DNA from 2 places in the Candidatus Pelagibacter sp. PS_06 genome. Region 2 is predicted to be linked to the other one. Evidence: riboswitches for the same ligand, from Rfam matches in the RefSeq annotation. Region 2 holds a riboswitch; the other holds the start of a gene.
The links. A riboswitch is a leader RNA that binds a small molecule or an ion and turns the genes downstream of it on or off. The one in region 2 is predicted to bind glycine.
Positions count from the first base shown of each region.

Region 1: linked by a shared signal. The riboswitch ahead of AC5SLZ_RS00530 (malate synthase G) and the one ahead of gcvT (glycine cleavage system aminomethyltransferase GcvT) in region 2 are both predicted to bind glycine.

Region 1 covers NZ_CM182078.1:99,546-108,391, reverse strand. Annotated here, with positions in the region: gene AC5SLZ_RS00560 (aspartate kinase) at 1-318, opposite strand, end outside; gene ubiG (bifunctional 2-polyprenyl-6-hydroxyphenol methylase/3-demethylubiquinol 3-O-methyltransferase UbiG) at 397-1,119, shown strand; gene AC5SLZ_RS00550 (DUF1178 family protein) at 1,116-1,544, opposite strand; gene argJ (bifunctional glutamate N-acetyltransferase/amino-acid acetyltransferase ArgJ) at 1,583-2,884, opposite strand; gene secA (preprotein translocase subunit SecA) at 2,950-5,487, shown strand; gene AC5SLZ_RS00535 (acetyl-CoA carboxylase carboxyltransferase subunit alpha) at 5,491-6,588, opposite strand; glycine riboswitch at 6,692-6,780, shown strand; gene AC5SLZ_RS00530 (malate synthase G) at 6,860-8,846, shown strand, end outside.
Region 2 covers NZ_CM182078.1:978,186-987,031, forward strand. Annotated here, with positions in the region: gene gcvP (aminomethyl-transferring glycine dehydrogenase) at 1-1,946, opposite strand, end outside; gene gcvH (glycine cleavage system protein GcvH) at 1,948-2,328, opposite strand; gene gcvT (glycine cleavage system aminomethyltransferase GcvT) at 2,328-3,431, opposite strand; glycine riboswitch at 3,509-3,598, opposite strand; gene AC5SLZ_RS05055 (DMT family transporter) at 3,622-4,500, opposite strand; gene AC5SLZ_RS05060 (5-oxoprolinase subunit C family protein) at 4,500-5,444, opposite strand; gene AC5SLZ_RS05065 (5-oxoprolinase subunit B family protein) at 5,437-6,111, opposite strand; gene AC5SLZ_RS05070 (5-oxoprolinase subunit PxpA) at 6,140-6,913, shown strand; gene AC5SLZ_RS05075 (hypothetical protein) at 6,913-7,401, shown strand; gene AC5SLZ_RS05080 (putative hydro-lyase) at 7,407-8,192, shown strand; gene AC5SLZ_RS05085 (branched-chain amino acid ABC transporter ATP-binding protein) at 8,193-8,846, opposite strand, start outside.

The DNA.
Region 1 (8,846 bases), 500 kb from region 2:
ACCTTCGGTAATAATTGGTATCTGCCAAGATAACCAAGATCTAGATTTAAATCCAATATGATTTAATCTTCCAGCTATTAAAGCACAGGAAACTTGCTCCCCTGTAGATAATAAAGTGTCATATTCTGCTTGATCAAAATTATTACTAATTAATCTAGATTTATTTACTAGTTCGTTAGTAACACCACTCATAGCAGAGGAAATCACTACTACTTTATTTTTCTTCTTTTTATAAGAAGATATGATTTTACATACTTTTTTAATTCTATCGATACTTCCTACAGAAGTTCCACCAAACTTTAAAACAACGGTTTTCATTGATCAGATTTATTTATTATAATTTAATAAACAATTGATAAAATACATCTTAATTGTTATGTCAACTAATTATCTATTATGAGCAGTGTAAATAAAAAAGAAATTGAAAAATTTTCAAAAATGGCAGCTGAATGGTGGGATCCAAGTGGAAAATTTAAGCCACTTCATAAATTTAACCCAATTAGAATTAAATATATAAAAGAAAATATTATCAATAGTTTTAAACTAAAAACTAAAAAAAAGCCTCTAGATAAAATCAATATATTAGATATAGGATGTGGAGGTGGACTTCTTTCTGAACCAATGACAAGATTGGGTGCAAATGTAACTGGAATTGATGCATCAAATAAAAATATTAGCATTGCAAAGTTACATGCAAAAAAAAATAATCTTAAGATTAATTACTTGTGTTCATCACCTGAAAAATTAAAAATTCAAAAGAAATTCGATGTCATTTTGAATATGGAAATTATTGAACATGTTGAAGATATTAATTTTTTTATGAATTCGTGCTCCAAACTTCTTAAAAAAAATGGTCTAATGTTTGTAGCAACTCTCAATAAAACATTAAAATCATATGTGTTTGCAATAATTGGTGCGGAATATGTTCTAAGGTGGCTTCCAATAGGAACTCATGATTGGGAAAAATTTGTGAAACCAGAAGTTCTTAAAAAAATTTTAACCAAAAATAATTTGAAGTTAGAAAAGTTAGATGGGATGAATTTTAATATAATTAAAGATGAATGGAATGTTTCTTCAGATACTTCAATTAACTATATTGTAAAATCTATCAAACTCTAATTATCCTTGTCACCCACCCATGCTATCATCTGAGTATCAATGCCTTCTTCCTTAAGTTCCTTAAGATCTTTTTTGGTAGCATTTCCATAGATACCTTTGGATTTTTTTTTTGGACTATAGTGTATAGATCGGGCTTCATAAGCAAAATTTTCACCAACAAACTTAAAATTTTCTTTGATAAATTTTTGATAACATCTAATAGTTTTTTTCACATTTTCATATTTATCTAATTGCAAATCATTATTTATATTTATTTTATTATTCCTTACACTTGGTGCCATAAGTGTTTTGTCTACCTTTGCAGAATTACAAATATGGCAGAATAAAAGTTGTTTTTTTTTTAATTTTTCAAATTCTTTAGATGAGGCAAACCAACTATCAAAATTAGTTTCACAATTTTTACATACTAATTTATATTTGATCATTTTTAGAATAAATAATTATTTTAAAAGCCTCAACACAACTAGCTTCTGTAATCCGCATTAATATCAATGTATTTCTTTGTAAAATCCATCGTGTACACAGTAAAACTTTTCTTTCCAGTAAAGATTTCAATTTGAAGATCAATATTTTCATTTTTCATATACTCAGAAGTTCTTGATTCATCATAACCTTGATATAATTTTCCATCTTGTACAATTTTTATATTTCCAAATTTAATTAAAAGTTTTTTCAAATTTATTTTTGGTCCTGCTTTACCTATTGCCATAAGTATTCTGCCCCAGTTAGGGTCTTCACCAGCAATCGCAGTTTTAACTAATGGGGAATTGGCAATTGAAAGAGCAATCTGCTTTGCCTCTATTTCTGATTTACACTTTTTAACATTAACTGTGACAAACTTTGAAGATCCTTCTCCATCTAAAACCACTCTTTTTGCTAAATTTAATAAAACACTATTTAAAGCTTTATCAAAATTTTTTATTTTTTTATCATTTATATTGTTAATTTGAATGTTATCTGCTTTACAAGTTGCAAAAATAGTTGCCATATCATTAGTACTTGTATCCCCATCACACGTTATGGCGTTAAAAGTTGTGGTTATATTTTTTTTAAGTAACTTGTTTAAAATATTGTTAGACAGTTTTGCATCGGTGAAAATATAAGCTAGTGTGGTAGCCATATTAGGATGGATCATACCTGAGCCTTTTGCTATTCCATAAATCTTAATTTTTTTATTTCCAATTGTACATTCTTCCATTGCTAACTTTGGCTTAGTATCAGTTGTCATAATACTAAGTGCAGCTTTCATCCAAATAAATTTATTTTGTGTATATTTAATTTTATTTATTAAAATTGGAATATGATGTGAAATTTTTTCATAGGGATAGGGTTCCCCTATAGTTCCTGTGCAACCAAACATTATATCTTTTGGTGTAATTTTTTTTGAAATATCCTCATCTAGCTCTTGTTTTTTAGTTAACTCAGATGAAATAGTTTCTGATAATTTCTTTAAGCTTTCATATCCTTGTTTGCCTGTAAAAGCGTTAGCATTCCGTGTATTAACTAGAAGAGAATAAATTCTTTTACTGTTTTGATTTAGATTCCATTTTATGTTCTCAGATATTATTTTTGACCGCGTATATACTGAGGCATAATTTGCTCCGTCTCTAAAATAAAACATAGATAAGTCGTCTCTATTATCATTATACAAATTTGCACTTACAACAGAAATAGACAGACCATCAACATGATCGAGGTCTTGAAAATCAATCATTCTTGCATTTTTTGATTTTGAAGATAAAAAGTTTGATAAATTAATTCCCATAGTGTTTAAAATAATTATTTAATTCATATATTAAACAATATAAGTAAAGAATAAATCAAATACTCATGTTTAATCCATTAAATCTAATTACAAAACTTATTAAATCTAGCAATCAAAAAGAGTTGGATCGAATTGGTAAAATTGTAAAAACAATAAATTCACTTGAGAATGAATTTAAAAAACTTGATGACTTAGATTTTCCAAAAAAAACTCAAGAATATAAAGAAAAAATCAAGCAAGGAAAAACCCTGGATGAACTTTTGCCACAGGCATTTGCATTGGTAAGAGAGGCCTCGCAAAGAACTAGAAATGAAAGACACTTTGATGTTCAGATAATAGGAGGAGTTGTTCTTCATGAAGGGAAAATTGCTGAAATGAGAACTGGGGAAGGAAAAACTCTTACAATTTCTCTAGCTGCATATTTAAATGCTTTAACTGAAAAAGGTGTTCATATTGTTACGGTGAATGATTATCTGGCAAAAAGAGACTCGATTGAAATGGGGCAAATCTATAACTTTTTAGGTTTAACATCAGGCTACATCAATAACGATCAAGATGATAATGAAAGAAAGAGAAATTATAATTGTGATATCACCTATGCAACAAATAGTGAACTTGGGTTTGATTACCTAAGAGATAATATGAAATTTTCTGAAAACGAAATGGTTCAAAGAGAACATTCATTTTCTATAGTTGACGAAATAGACTCATGTCTTATTGATGAAGCCAGAACTCCATTAGTCATATCAGGTTCAGCTGAAGATAAAACAGCCCAGTATCTTGCTATTGATAAACTAGTAAGACAATTGAATGATAAAGATTATGAAATAGATGAAAAAGAAAGAAGTATTCTTTTAACTAATAATGGAATTAATAATGTAGAAAGAATTTTTTCTAATGCTGGTATTTTAAAAAATAATAACTTTTATGATCCAGAAAATTTACATTTAGTTCATCATGTCAATCAAGCACTGCGTGCTAATCATTTATTTGAAAAAGGTAAAGATTATATTGTTAGAGATGAAAGCTTAAAAATTATTGATGAACTGACAGGTAGAATACTGGAAGGTAGAAGATTTGGTGATGGTTTACATCAGGCATTAGAGGCAAAAGAACGAATAAATATTCAAGCAGAAAATCAAACCTTGGCGTCGATAACATATCAAAATTATTTTAAACTTTATAAAAAAATATCTGGTTGTACCGGTACTGCAGCGACTGAAGCTGAAGAATTTTTTGAAATTTATAGTTTAACTGTTGTGATTATTCCTACTAATAATGAAATGATTAGAAAAGATTACAATGATCAAATTTTTAGAACTGAGAATGAAAAAAATGTCTCAATCGTTGAAAACATTGTCGAACGTCATAATGCTGGTCAACCTATTTTGATTTTTACATCGAGCATTAACAAGTCAGAAATTTATTCAACTTTGTTAAAGAAAAAAAATATTAAACATGTTGTGTTAAATGCTAAAAATCATGAAAATGAAGCAGATATAATAGCTAATGCAGGTAAAGAAAAATCGGTAATTATAACAACAAGTATTTCTGGAAGAGGAGTAGATATTCAGCTAGGTGGTAAAAAAGGATCTATCAACGAGACTCAACTAAAACAAGATAAAAACAAAATAAAATCATTAGGTGGTTTATTTGTAGTTGGAACCGAAAGAATGGAGTCGAGAAGAGTTGATAATCAAGCAAGAGGTAGAGCTGGGAGACAAGGTGATGAAGGTAGCTCCATCTTTTATGTAAGCCTTGAAGACGATCTTATGAGAATTTTTGGATCAGAATCTATGAATAAAATGCTAGAAAAATTGGGACTTAAAGATGGAGAAAGTATAGATCACCCATGGATCAATAAAGCTTTGGAAAGAGCACAACAAAAAGTTGAAGCTAGAAACTTTGATATAAGAAAAAACTTAATAAAATTTGATAATGTTTTAAATGATCAAAGACATGTCGTGTTTTCTCAACGAAAAAATGCAATGAATAGTCAAAGCATATTTGATTATTCTGATGAATTTTTAAAGGAAATAATTGAAGATATAATCAAACTGAAAATTCAAAATTTGTCAAACCCTAAGAGTAATGAATTTAGTAATCGTCTAAGACAAATTGTTGGTAAAAGTTTTGATGATTCAGAGTTAAAAGAATTAATTTCTGTAAAAGATAGTGAACTAAAGGAAAAAATTATCAATAAATTTTCAGAAACAAGAGAAGAAAGAGTAAAAGTTTTAGGTGAAGATCATGCAAAAGAAATTGAAAAAAGAATTTTTTTACAATCGATAGATCTTAATTGGAAATCTCATATTCAATATCTAGAACAATTAAGACAAGTGATTGGACTTCGGTCTTATGGACAACGAGATCCTTTAGTTGAGTATAAAAAGGAAGCCTTTGATTTATTTTCTAATCTCCTTGATAAATTAAAATTAGATTTTGTGACTATTCTAATGAATTTAAAAGTTGTTACAGAGCAACAAGAAGAAAACAAAAAATCAATAGTAGATCAAATTAAAAATGGAAAAAAAATTGGTAGAAATGAACCTTGTTCATGTGGATCTGGTAAAAAATTTAAGCATTGCTGTGGTGCTTTATAAAATTTAAAAAAAACTAAACGCAACAAACAATAAAACTAAACCTATAATTGTTGCACCTATTAAAATTTTTTTTGATTTAAAAATTTTATCAAAATTGTTATTCTTGATTGTTAGGGTGCTTAAATCATCAGAGTTACTGATAAATCCTTGATTTCTTCCAATTTTTAAAAACTTATTTTTTCTTTCATTCATTATTTCTTCAGATGATAAATCTTTAAAATAGTTTAAATTTTTTGATATAGAGACCCTTAAACCTTCTAGCATTTGATCTTTATCTCTGTGAGCGCCACCTAATGGCTCTGGAATTATCTCATCAATAACTTTCAAATCTAATAAATCTTTTGATGAAAGTTTCATTGCTTTTGCGGCATCAAGCATTTTTTTAGGATCTCTCCACAAAATAGTTGCGCATCCCTCTGGGGAAATTACAGAATAAATTGCATTTTCTAACATAATAACTTTATTTGATGAAGCCAAAGCAATTGCTCCTCCTGACCCTCCTTCACCGATAATAATTGCTAAAGTTGGTACACTCAGTTCCATGCAGCACTCTATTGATTTGGCAATAGCTTCTGCTTGACCTCTCTCCTCCGCTCCAACTCCTGGATAGGCTCCTGGTGTATCAATAAATGATATTATCGGAATATTAAATTTATTAGCCAAGTTCATTAATCGAATTGTTTTACGATATCCTTCAGGTCTCATCATTCCAAAATTTCTTTCAATTCTAGTTTCTAAATTTTCACCTTTTTCTTGACCTATTACTAAAACTGAACTGTCATTAAATTTAGCAAATCCTGTTAAAACAGATTTATCCTCACCGTAAAAACGATCTCCTGATAAAGAAATAAAATCATCAAACAAATTATCAATAAAAAACTTTGATTTTGGTCTATCCTCATGACGAGCAACCATGGTAGTTTGCCAAGGGTCAAGGTTAGAGTAAATATCTCTTAATTTTTCATCAAGTTCGGCTTGTGTACTAGAAATTTTTTGAGTATCTACCTCTGAAAGACCATCTTGATTGTATGGGTCTTTTAATTTCTCTAACTCAGTCTCTAAATTTTTAATATCTGTTTCAAAATTAAGATAATTTTTCATGAAATGTTTATAATAGAAACTTAAATTATAAAAAAGGCAATAAAATGTTAATTTTGAATAAATTTTAGCGTTATTAATTGACTTCAAATATTTAAACTATACAAATTTCTAATCGGGAGAGACTAACAATATTTTAGCGCCGAAGGAGCAACCACCCCGGAAACTCTCAGGCAAAAGGACCGATCAAAGCATAACACTCTGGAAAGAGATTAATTTCCGCCGAAGGAGCAAAACTCTCAGGCAAAAATACAGATGGGGTAAAAAAAGTGCTATGCCAGATAAATATATAAATATTCATACTCTTAAAGTTTCGGAAAGCTTATTAAATTTTGTTAATGAAGAGCTGCTAACAGATACAGGTGTTTCGACAGATCAATTTTGGTTAGGGTTTGAAAAAACTGTCAACGAACTTGAGCCTAAGAATAAAGAACTAATTGACATAAGAGAAACTTTACAAAAAAAAATTAATGATTGGCATATTAAAAATAAAGGTAATGAATTTAAACTAGATGAATATAAAAAATTTTTGTACGAAATTGGATATTTAAAAGAGGAAGGTGCGGATTTTTTAATAGAAACAGAAAATGTAGATGATGAAATAACTAAAATAGCTGGACCTCAACTAGTCGTACCAATTATGAATGCACGTTATGCTCTTAATGCAGCAAACGCAAGATGGATGAGTTTATACGATAGTCTATATGGAACTGATGTCATAGAACAATCTGAAGACAGTGTATCGGAAAGGTACGATCCTTTGAGAGGAGAGATGGTAATTAAATATTCAAGGGATTTTTTAGACAAATATTTTCCACTTCAAAATCTTAGTTGGCATAAAATTACAAGTATAGCTGTCAAAGATGGTAAACTAAAAACTCTTAAAGGTGTTGATATATTTGATCTAGCTGAAGAACAAAAATTTATTGGTCATAGAGGTGAGGCTGACAACCCTTCTGCAATTATATTAAAAAATAATAATTTACATATTGAAATCTTAAGAGATCCAAGAGCGTTTAGTGCTCAACAAGATCATGCTGGGATTAGTGATATAATTTTAGAAGCTGCTGTATCAACAATTTGTGATAACGAAGATAGTGTAGCAGCGGTGGATGCAGAAGATAAAGTTATCTGTTATAGAAACTGGCTTGGTTTGATGAAAGGCAATCTTAAAACACAATTCGAAAAAGATGGAAAATTATTTGAAAGAAAACTTAATCCTAATAGAAGCTATATTTCAAAAGATGGAAAAGGACTTAAATTACATGGAAGAAGTTTATTATTAGTTAGAAACGTAGGTCATTTAATGACAAATCCCTCGATTATTTTATCTAATGGTAACGAAGTACCTGAAGGTATTATGGATGCATTTATTACAGTAACTGCAGCAATCCATGATTTAAAAAACAAAACAAATTCTAGAGCAGGATCAATCTATATAGTTAAACCAAAAATGCATGGACCAGATGAAACTGAATTTACAGATTTAATTTTTTCTAAAGTCGAGGATGTATTAGGTCTAAAAAAATACACTTGCAAAATAGGAATTATGGATGAAGAGAGAAGAACATCATCAAATTTAAAAGAATGTATCAGAACTCTAAAAAACAGAGTTTTCTTCATAAATACTGGGTTTTTAGACAGAACAGGTGACGAAATGCACACTTCAATGGAAGCTGGACCAATGATCAAGAAGGGAGATATGAAATCCTCAAAGTGGATTTTGGCATATGAAAATAACAATGTTGATGTTGGATTAAGATGTGGGTTATCAGGAAAAGCACAAATTGGAAAAGGAATGTGGGCAATGCCAGATAAAATGAAAGATATGATGGAACAAAAGACAGGACATTTAAAAGCAGGAGCTAATTGTGCTTGGGTTCCGTCCCCAACTGCCGCTGCTTTGCACTCATTACATTATCACGAAATAAATATTTTTGATGAACAAAAAAATATTACAAAAAGAGAAAAGGCAAAACTAGACGACCTTTTAACTATACCTGTTGCAAACAGACCAAATTGGTCAGTAGAAGACATTAATAATGAAATATCAAATTCAGCACAAACATTACTGGGTTATGTAGTTAGGTGGATTGATCAAGGTGTAGGATGTTCTAAAGTCCCAGATATTAATAATATTGGGTTGATGGAAGATAGAGCAACGCTAAGAATCTCATCACAACATATTGCTAATTGGATACATCACGGTATCACTACTAAAATTCAAGTTACAGATATTATGAAGGAAATGGCAAAAATTG
Region 2 (8,846 bases):
TCAAAAACTCCATGCGTTGATGGATACGTGACCATTAATGCTGCAAGGTTTTCTGAGTGAGTTTTTGCTTTCTCTTTAAGATCTTCAACATCAACATTCCCATGTTCATCACATTTTATGACCACTACTTTCATGCCTACCATTTGTGCACTTGCAGGATTTGTTCCATGTGCTGAGCTTGGTATTAAGCAAACATTTCTATTCTTATCTCCATTATTTTCATGAAATTTTTTGATAACCATCAAGCCTGCAAACTCTCCTTGAGCACCAGCATTTGGCTGCAAAGATACACCTGAAAACCCAGTAATTGATCTAAGCCAATTTTTTAAATCAGTAAATAGGGTTCTATATCCTTCCATTTGTTCAACTGGAGCAAACGGATGGGGTTCAGAAAATTCTCTCCAGGTAACTGGGATCATTTCCGCAACTGCATTTAACTTCATTGTGCACGAACCTAAAGCTATCATAGATCTGTTAAGAGCTATATCAGCGTCCTCTAATTTTTTAAGATATCTAAGCATATCTGTTTCTGAGTGATAACTATTAAAAACAGGATGAGTTAAATATTCAGATGTTCTTAATAAATTTTTTGGCAAATTATTTAAATTTTCATTTAAATTTTCTTTAATTGCTTCTGAACAATTAAAAATTTTTAATAACTGATTAGCTCTATAAACATTTTTTCTTTCATCAAATGCAACGGAAAGCATCTCGGAATTAACTTTTCTTATATTTACATTTTGTCGTAATGCATTTCTAAAAATAGAGTCAGTTTTATCTAAAGTTTTAATTGTTACTGTGTCAAAGAAATGGTCTGAATAAAGTTCATAACCTGATTGTTTAATTTTATCTGCAAAATTTTTTGCTAATTGAGATGTATTTTCTGCAATTTTTTTCAAACCATCGGGTCCATGATAAATTGCATACGCAGCAGACACAATTGCAAGCAAAGCTTGAGCTGTACAAATGTTACTAGTAGCTTTATCTCTTCTTATGTGCTGTTCTCTTGTTTGAAGGGAAAGTCTGTATGCTTTATTCCCATGTCTATCAACAGAAACACCTATAATCCTTCCGGGCATAGATCTTTTAAATTCATCTTTAGTTGCAAAGAAACCAGCATGTGGACCTCCATATCCCATTGGAATTCCAAATCTTTGAGAACTACCAACTGCAATATCTGCTCCTAGTTCAGCTGGTGTTTTTAGTTTAGCTAAAGCTAATAAATCACAAACCAACACAGCTTTTCCATTATTTTTGTGAATTTTACTTATTGCTTCACTTGGATCTTTAATATCTCCCAATGTTCCAGGGTACTGTAAAATCCCACATACAATATCCTCTTTTATATCTGTAGATTCATCACCTACCACAACTGTTAAACCTAGAGGCTCTGCTCTAGTTTTTATGACATCAATAGTTTGTGGATGACAATCTTTTGATACAAAAACAATATTAGAATCATTTTTACAAATTCTGTAGCTCAATCCAACGGCTTCTGCTGCAGCTGTTCCCTCGTCTAATAAAGAGGCATTTGCAATATCTAAACCTGTAAAATCAGTTATCATTTGTTGAAAATTCAAAAGCATTTCCAATCTTCCTTGAGCAACTTCAGGCTGATAAGGAGTATAAGCAGTATACCATCCAGGATTTTCTAAAATATTTCTTAAAATTACATAAGGTGTATACGTGCCGTAATACCCCATACCAATAAAATTTGAATAAATTCTATTTTGTTTTGAAATAACTTTTAACTTTCTCAAAGCTTCATATTCAGAATTTGGTTCACCAATTCCAAGATCCTCTTTTAATAAGATTTTTTCAGGAACAGTTTTAGAAATTAAGTCATCTAGGCTATCAAAACCAAGCTCATTAAGCATTTTTTGTTGATCAGCATCTGATGGACCAATATGTCTTTTTATAAAATCTTTTTGAGAACTTTTAAGCATTTTAGTTTCCACTTTCCTTTGCAAATTTGTCGTATTCTTCTTTATTCATCAAACTATCTAACTCACTACTATCTTTTATTTTTAATTTAAAAAACCAAGCTTCATTTTCTGGATCTGAATTTATCTTTCCTGGATCATCAACAATTGCTTGATTATTTTCCATTACCTCACCTGATATAGGTGTATAAACATCACTTGCAGCCTTAGTAGACTCTACAACTCCTGCATTACCATCTTTTTCAACTGATGAGCCCACATCTGGCAATTCAACAAAAACTATATCTCCAAGCATTTCTGTAGCATGCTGTGTGATACCTATTGTACCCACATCGCCCTCCACTTTAATCCACTCATGTTCTTTAGAATATTTAACTTCACTCATTAGTTTGCTCCTTTCACATAACTTTTTTTATAAAATGGTAATCCACAAATATTTGCAGGATATTTTTTTCCTCTTACCTCCAACAAAATTTTTGTTTCTTTTTTTGAAAATTCACGATCAACAAAACCCATTGCTATTGGTCCATTAACACTTGGACCAAATGTGCCGCTCGTTATCTCTCCGATCATCTGTTCGTTTTCATCATAGACTTTAGTTTTTTCTCTAGCAATCAATCTACCCTCAGGCTTGATACCAACTCTAATTTTTTTTGCTCCATCATTAATCTGACTGATAATATTTTGAGATCCAATAAATCCACCATTATTCAGTCTCTCCTTGGAAATTGCCCATTTAAGATTTGCCTCTATAGGGGTCGTTTCAGTACTAAGTTCGTGGCCATACAAACAAAGACCAGCCTCAAGTCTCAATGTATCTCTTGCCCCAAGACCAATTAATTTAGCTCCATTTTTTAATAATTCTTTAGTAAATACTTCAGCTAACTCATTAGAAATTGAAACTTCAAATCCATCTTCTCCTGTATAACCTGATCTTGTCACATAGAGTTTTTGATCTTTATACGTAAACCAATTGCCTGACATAAAGCTCAAATCAGCAACTGTTTTTAAAATTTGATTTAAAATATCAACTGACTTAGGCCCTTGGATAGCTATTAATGACCTTTGGTCATCTAAAACCATTTTGTATTTGTCTTTCAGTAAACTAGATAAAATTTTAAAATCATTATCTTTGCACGCAGCATTTAAAATGATTAAAAACCCTTCTTCTAATTTTGTGATAATTAAATCATCATGGACACCGGCTTTATCATTCATTAGAAAACTGTATTTAGATGAATTCAATTTTAAATTATGTAAATCTAGTGGAAAAATCTCTTCTAAATCATTAGTTAAATTATCATCACCATAAATAAATAACTGTCCCATGTGTGATACGTCAAATATTCCAGAATTTGATCTTGTAAATTTATGTTCTTCAATAATACCTGAGCTGTATTGAATTGGCATTTCATAACCAGCAAACTCTACAAACTTAGCTTTATTGTCTTGGTGAAGTTTATTTAAAGATGTTTTTTTTATTTCCATATCAACTCTTTGTACCCATCTGTATATTTGCCTGAGAGTTTTGCTCCTTCGGCGAGAATTTAATCTCTTTCCAGAGTTAATATGTTACGGTCCTTTTTACCTGAGAGTTTCCTGGGTGGTTGCTCCTTCGGTGCTACAAAGTTTGTAGTCTCTCCCGTTAAAATGTAATTTATCAATTATTTAAGAATGGTCAATGAGAAATACTTTTTTTATTCTTAGATAGTAACGAATAAAACTGTATTAAAACGGCAAAAAGAATTATTGCTCCACCAATCAATCCATACGTTGATGGTCTTTCGCTTACAAACACAAAAGCCCAAATAGGACCAAGCACAGATTCTGATAACATAATTATTCCAACCATTGCAGAAGGTGTTGTTCTTGCTCCTGTAGTGATAAAAATAAAACCTAAACCAACTTGAAAACAACCTGCTATAAACCCTAAAAATATATCATGTGGAGAAATCATAATCTTTGTCGACAAGAAATAGCCGACTAAACAAGAACATATTCCAGCATAAAATTGCGCAGGAACCATATCAACTGTTGGAAATTTTCTAACAATAATTATTAAAATTGCAAAAGTAATTGGCATTGTAAAAGCTGCTAAATTTCCAGATAATTCACCAGGTGTTAATGAGTTGCCAACCATTAATAATACACCCGTCATTGCAAGAATAATTGAAGTTAAGGTAATCGCAGAAATTTTTTCTTTTAAAAAGAAGTATCCCAATATAGCTAAAAATAAAATTTGAAGAGATATAATAAAATTCGTATTAGCAACTGTTGTATTGTACATTGCAAAAACATAACCACAGAAACCAAAAGATAAAATAATCCCACCGATAAAACCTGGTAAACCTGAGTCTTTAAATGCTTTAAAAGTTTTTTTTCTGTAACTAATAACTAAAAAAGCTAAGACAGTTAGAGAAAAAAATAAGGACCTCCAAAATAATATCTGCCATAAGGTTGAGCCCTCAAAAGATTTAACAATTAGCCCACCAAAACTTAAACTACATGCTCCAAGAAATACTAAAAGTGGACCTGGAAGTTTTGTGATTATGTTCATTAAATTTGTGAAAGTAAATTCTGAGTTTCCATTTGATACAACTTAAATAAAGTTTCCGCATCAGATAATTCAATTTCTTTAAACTTTATTTTAGATCCAGATGATATTTGAACTAATCTGTCATAATCAACACTAGCGACAACAGCAATTTTTGGATATCCACCTATTGTTCCATGGTCTGACAGCATTATGATAGGGTTACCATCCGCTGGAACTTGAATAACTCCTTTCAACAAACCTTCAGATTTAATATTAGTATTTATAATATTTTCTATTTTTGGGCCTTCTAATCTCATCCCCATTCTGTCAGATAATTTTGAAACTGTGAATTCTTTTTCTAAAAAAATTTTTTTTCCTTCGTCTGAAAAATAATCAAAATTAGTTCCTCTGATTATTCTAATATTTTCTATTTTTGAATTAAGATAGTTAATTTTCGTTTTACTTATATTTTCATTAACTTCAGAAATTTTAATTTTTTGATCTTCTTCTAATTTTTTACCTTCATTTGAGCCAATGTTTGCTTTTGTATTAATTGAACAACTACCCCACTGTAATTTTAAATCAAAATTGCCTGAGATTGCTAAGTAACCATAAACAGATTTGTTTGTTGATAGAATATTAATCTCATCCTCATTACCTAACTGATAACTTTCATAACAATTTCCATCTATTTCTTTACCTTTTTGAATTAATTTAAAGATAACATCGCCAGTAATAACAATATTAATTTTATTTCCATAAAATTTTAATAATGGCCCCTGATAAGCGAACTCAATAACAGGTGTATCTAATTTATTGCATACTAACTTGTTAGCTAATAAATAATTTCTGTTATCCATCGCTCCACTAAATGGAATACCTATATGATACAAATTATCTCTACCTTTATCTTGAAAAGTTGTATTTATACCTGGTCTTAGTACTTTAAAGAAATTATCAACCATTATAATTTTTATATTCCTCTAATGAAATCTGTTTAAATCTAACTGTATCACCTGGATTAATTAAATTTGGTTCCTTTTCCTTGGAGCTATCAAATACTTCAAGTGGTGTATTACCAATTATGTTCCAACCACCTGGGCTTTCAAATGTATAGATATTAGCAAATTGTTCAGTCATGCCGACTGAACCTTTTGGAACTTTTACTCTAGGAGTTTCCAAACGTTGAGCTCTCATTTTTTCATCTAAATCACCTAAAAAAGGCATTCCAGCAATAAACCCTGTCATGTAACAAAAGAATTCTTTGTTAAAAAAATTTTCTAAAATCTCAGTTCTCTTTAAGTTTAATTTTTTTTCTAATCTTTCCATATCTAATGAAAAAGTTAAATCACAACAAACTGGTATTTCTAAATTTTTATTATTCATATTAGGCGCTTCACTTTCACTAAGTGATTCAATTTTATCTTTAATTTCTTTAAAATTTGTTACTTCAAGATCATAGGAAATTATTAGTTTATTATAAGAAGGAGTAAGATTATTAATTCCTTTAATATTTTTTTCTCTAATAGCATTAAAATACCTAATCACTTTAGAATTAATTTGTTTATTAACCTCAGTTCCAAAATCACAATAAAGAGCTGCGTCACCAAGATTTGATATATTTTTTATCATGCCATGTTATACTTCAACAATTAAGACTATGGAAATTAATATAAATTGTGATTTAGGTGAAAAATCTAAACAGCATTCTAACAAGTATGATCCAGATTTACTTGAAATAGTAAATTCAGCTAATGTTGCTTGTGGATTTCATGCAGGTGATGATGAGTCCATGAATCAAGTGGTTCAAATATCAAAAAAAAATGGTGTGAGTATTGGTGCACATCCTTCGTTTAATGATCCTGAGAATTTTGGAAGACAGAGAATGAATTTATCTTCTGCTGAAGTTAGAAAATTGATAATTGACCAATACGAAATTTTACAAAAAATTGCTGATAATTATGGAGAAAAAGTTACTCATATGAAGCCTCATGGTGCACTTAACAATATGGCTTGTGAAGATATTGATCTAGCAACAACTTTAGCTAAGACTATCACTGAAATTAGTAAAGATTTAATCTATCTTGTTCCTACTGGTTCCAAAATGGAAGAGGCTGCCAAGAGATTTAATATGAAGATTGCCTGTGAAATTTTTGCGGATAGAAATTATGAAGATGATGGAAATCTAGTTTCCAGAAAAAAACCACACGCATTAATTACTGATCCTGAAGAAGCTAAAAAACATGTATTAAACATGGTAAAAACTCAGTCACTTAATTGTCACAGTGGAAAGCAAATACCTTGTGAAATAGACTCTGTATGCATACATGGAGATAATGAAAGTTCGTTAGCTACAGCAAAATCAATTAAAGATAATTTAATTGATAACGGACTCAAACTAAAACCTTTAAACTTAATGGAGAAATTTATTTAATGATAAAAAAATATTTAATTGTATCTTTTTTTATAACTTTATTTTCAATTAGTTCACATGCAGCTGGCACTGATGATGGTTCATCAAAAGTTAAATCTAATTATGACAAAGCAGTTTCACTTATAAAGCAAGCAAAAAAGTATGAAAAAAAAGGTAAAACTAAAAAAGCAAATAAAAGATATGAGAAAGCTCAAAAATTATTGCTTACTTCTAATAAAAAAAAGCCGCTTCAAGCAAATACTCTAAATTACCTTGGATTTACAACTAGAAAACTTGGTGATTATGAAAATGGAGAAAGATATTATCTGCTAGGTTTGGAGATTGAGCCTAACCACAAAGGTATTAATGAATACTTAGGTGAGCTTTATGTTGTGACAAATAGAATTGATCTTGCAAAAGAAAGATTAAATGTATTAGCAAATTGTAATTGTGAAGAGTATGGTGAGCTTAAGGAAATAATTGATGGAACTAAAACATCAAAATACTAGTTCATATGCTTGATATACAAGATCCAATAGAAGCAAGAAAAGTTATCAGAAGTAATGATTATACTGAGCAAACTGCTGGATCTGCAAATAAATATGTTCAAGGAAATATATGTATTTTACCAAGTAAGTATGCAATGGATTTTGCCTCATTTTGTCAAAAAAATCCTAAACCTTGTCCTTTAATTGGATTTGGCACTAAAGGTGATCCTTCTTTAAAAGATTTAGGAGATATCGATATTAGAACTGATGTGCCTCAATATAGAGTATGGGAAAAAGGAAAAATTATTGATGAACCTTATGACATTAAAAAATACTGGAACGAAGATTTAACAACTTTTGTTTTGGGATGTTCAATGTCCTTTGAATTACCTTTAATTGAAGCAGGAATACCTATTCAACATATAGAAAATAATACTATTGTACCAATGTATCGAACATCAATAGACTGTGAACCTGCGGGCCAGTTTTCAGGAAAACTTGTAGTATCAATGCGGCCATTGAATTCAAAAGATGCAATTAGATCTGTTCAAATTAGTTCAAGATTTCCAGCTGTTCATGGTGCTCCTGTGCACCTTGGTGACCCTTCAGAAATTGGAATTAAAGATATAATGAATCCAGAATACGGCGATCCGCCAAAAACATTTAAGAATAATGAAATTCCAGTTTTTTGGGCTTGCGGAGTAACACCACAATCTGTTTTACAAGATTCAAAACCAGATTTTTGTATAACGCACAGTCCCGGAAAAATGCTTATAACTGATAAACTTAATAATGATTTAGCAGCTTTGTAATTAATTTCCTAAAAAGACTTTAGTAACTTTTTCATTATCAATTAGATCTTCTGATTTACCATCGATAACTAATCTTCCACTTTCTAAAACATACCCTCTATCAGCCATACTTAACGCTAGTCTTACATTTTGCTCTACAAATAAAATTGAAATTCCTTGTGCAACTATAATTTTAAAAATTTTAATTAAGTCTTTCATAACCATAGGTGACAAACCTAAAAATGGTTCATCAACCATTAAAAGTTTTGGAAGACCCATCATTCCTCGAGCGATTGCTAACATTTGCTGCTCACCACCAGACATTGTTTTTGCTAACTGATCTGATCTAGTTTCTAATTTTGGGAAAATTTTATAAACTTGATTTAATGATTTTGATAACTTTTCTTTTGCCCTTGGATGCCAGGCACCCAATATGAGATTTTGTTTAACAGTAAGATGAGGAAATACTCTTCTTCTTTCAAGCACATGTGAAATTCCTAATTCAGTTCTTCTATAAGTTGGAATATTTGAAATTAAAGTATTATTAAAAGTAATAGATCCTTTTTTATGTGCAACTAAATTACTTATAGTGTTTAAAACAGTACTTTTACCAGATCCGTTTGGTCCTAATAGAGCAACCATTTCTGCTTTCTTAACATTTATAGACACATCCCA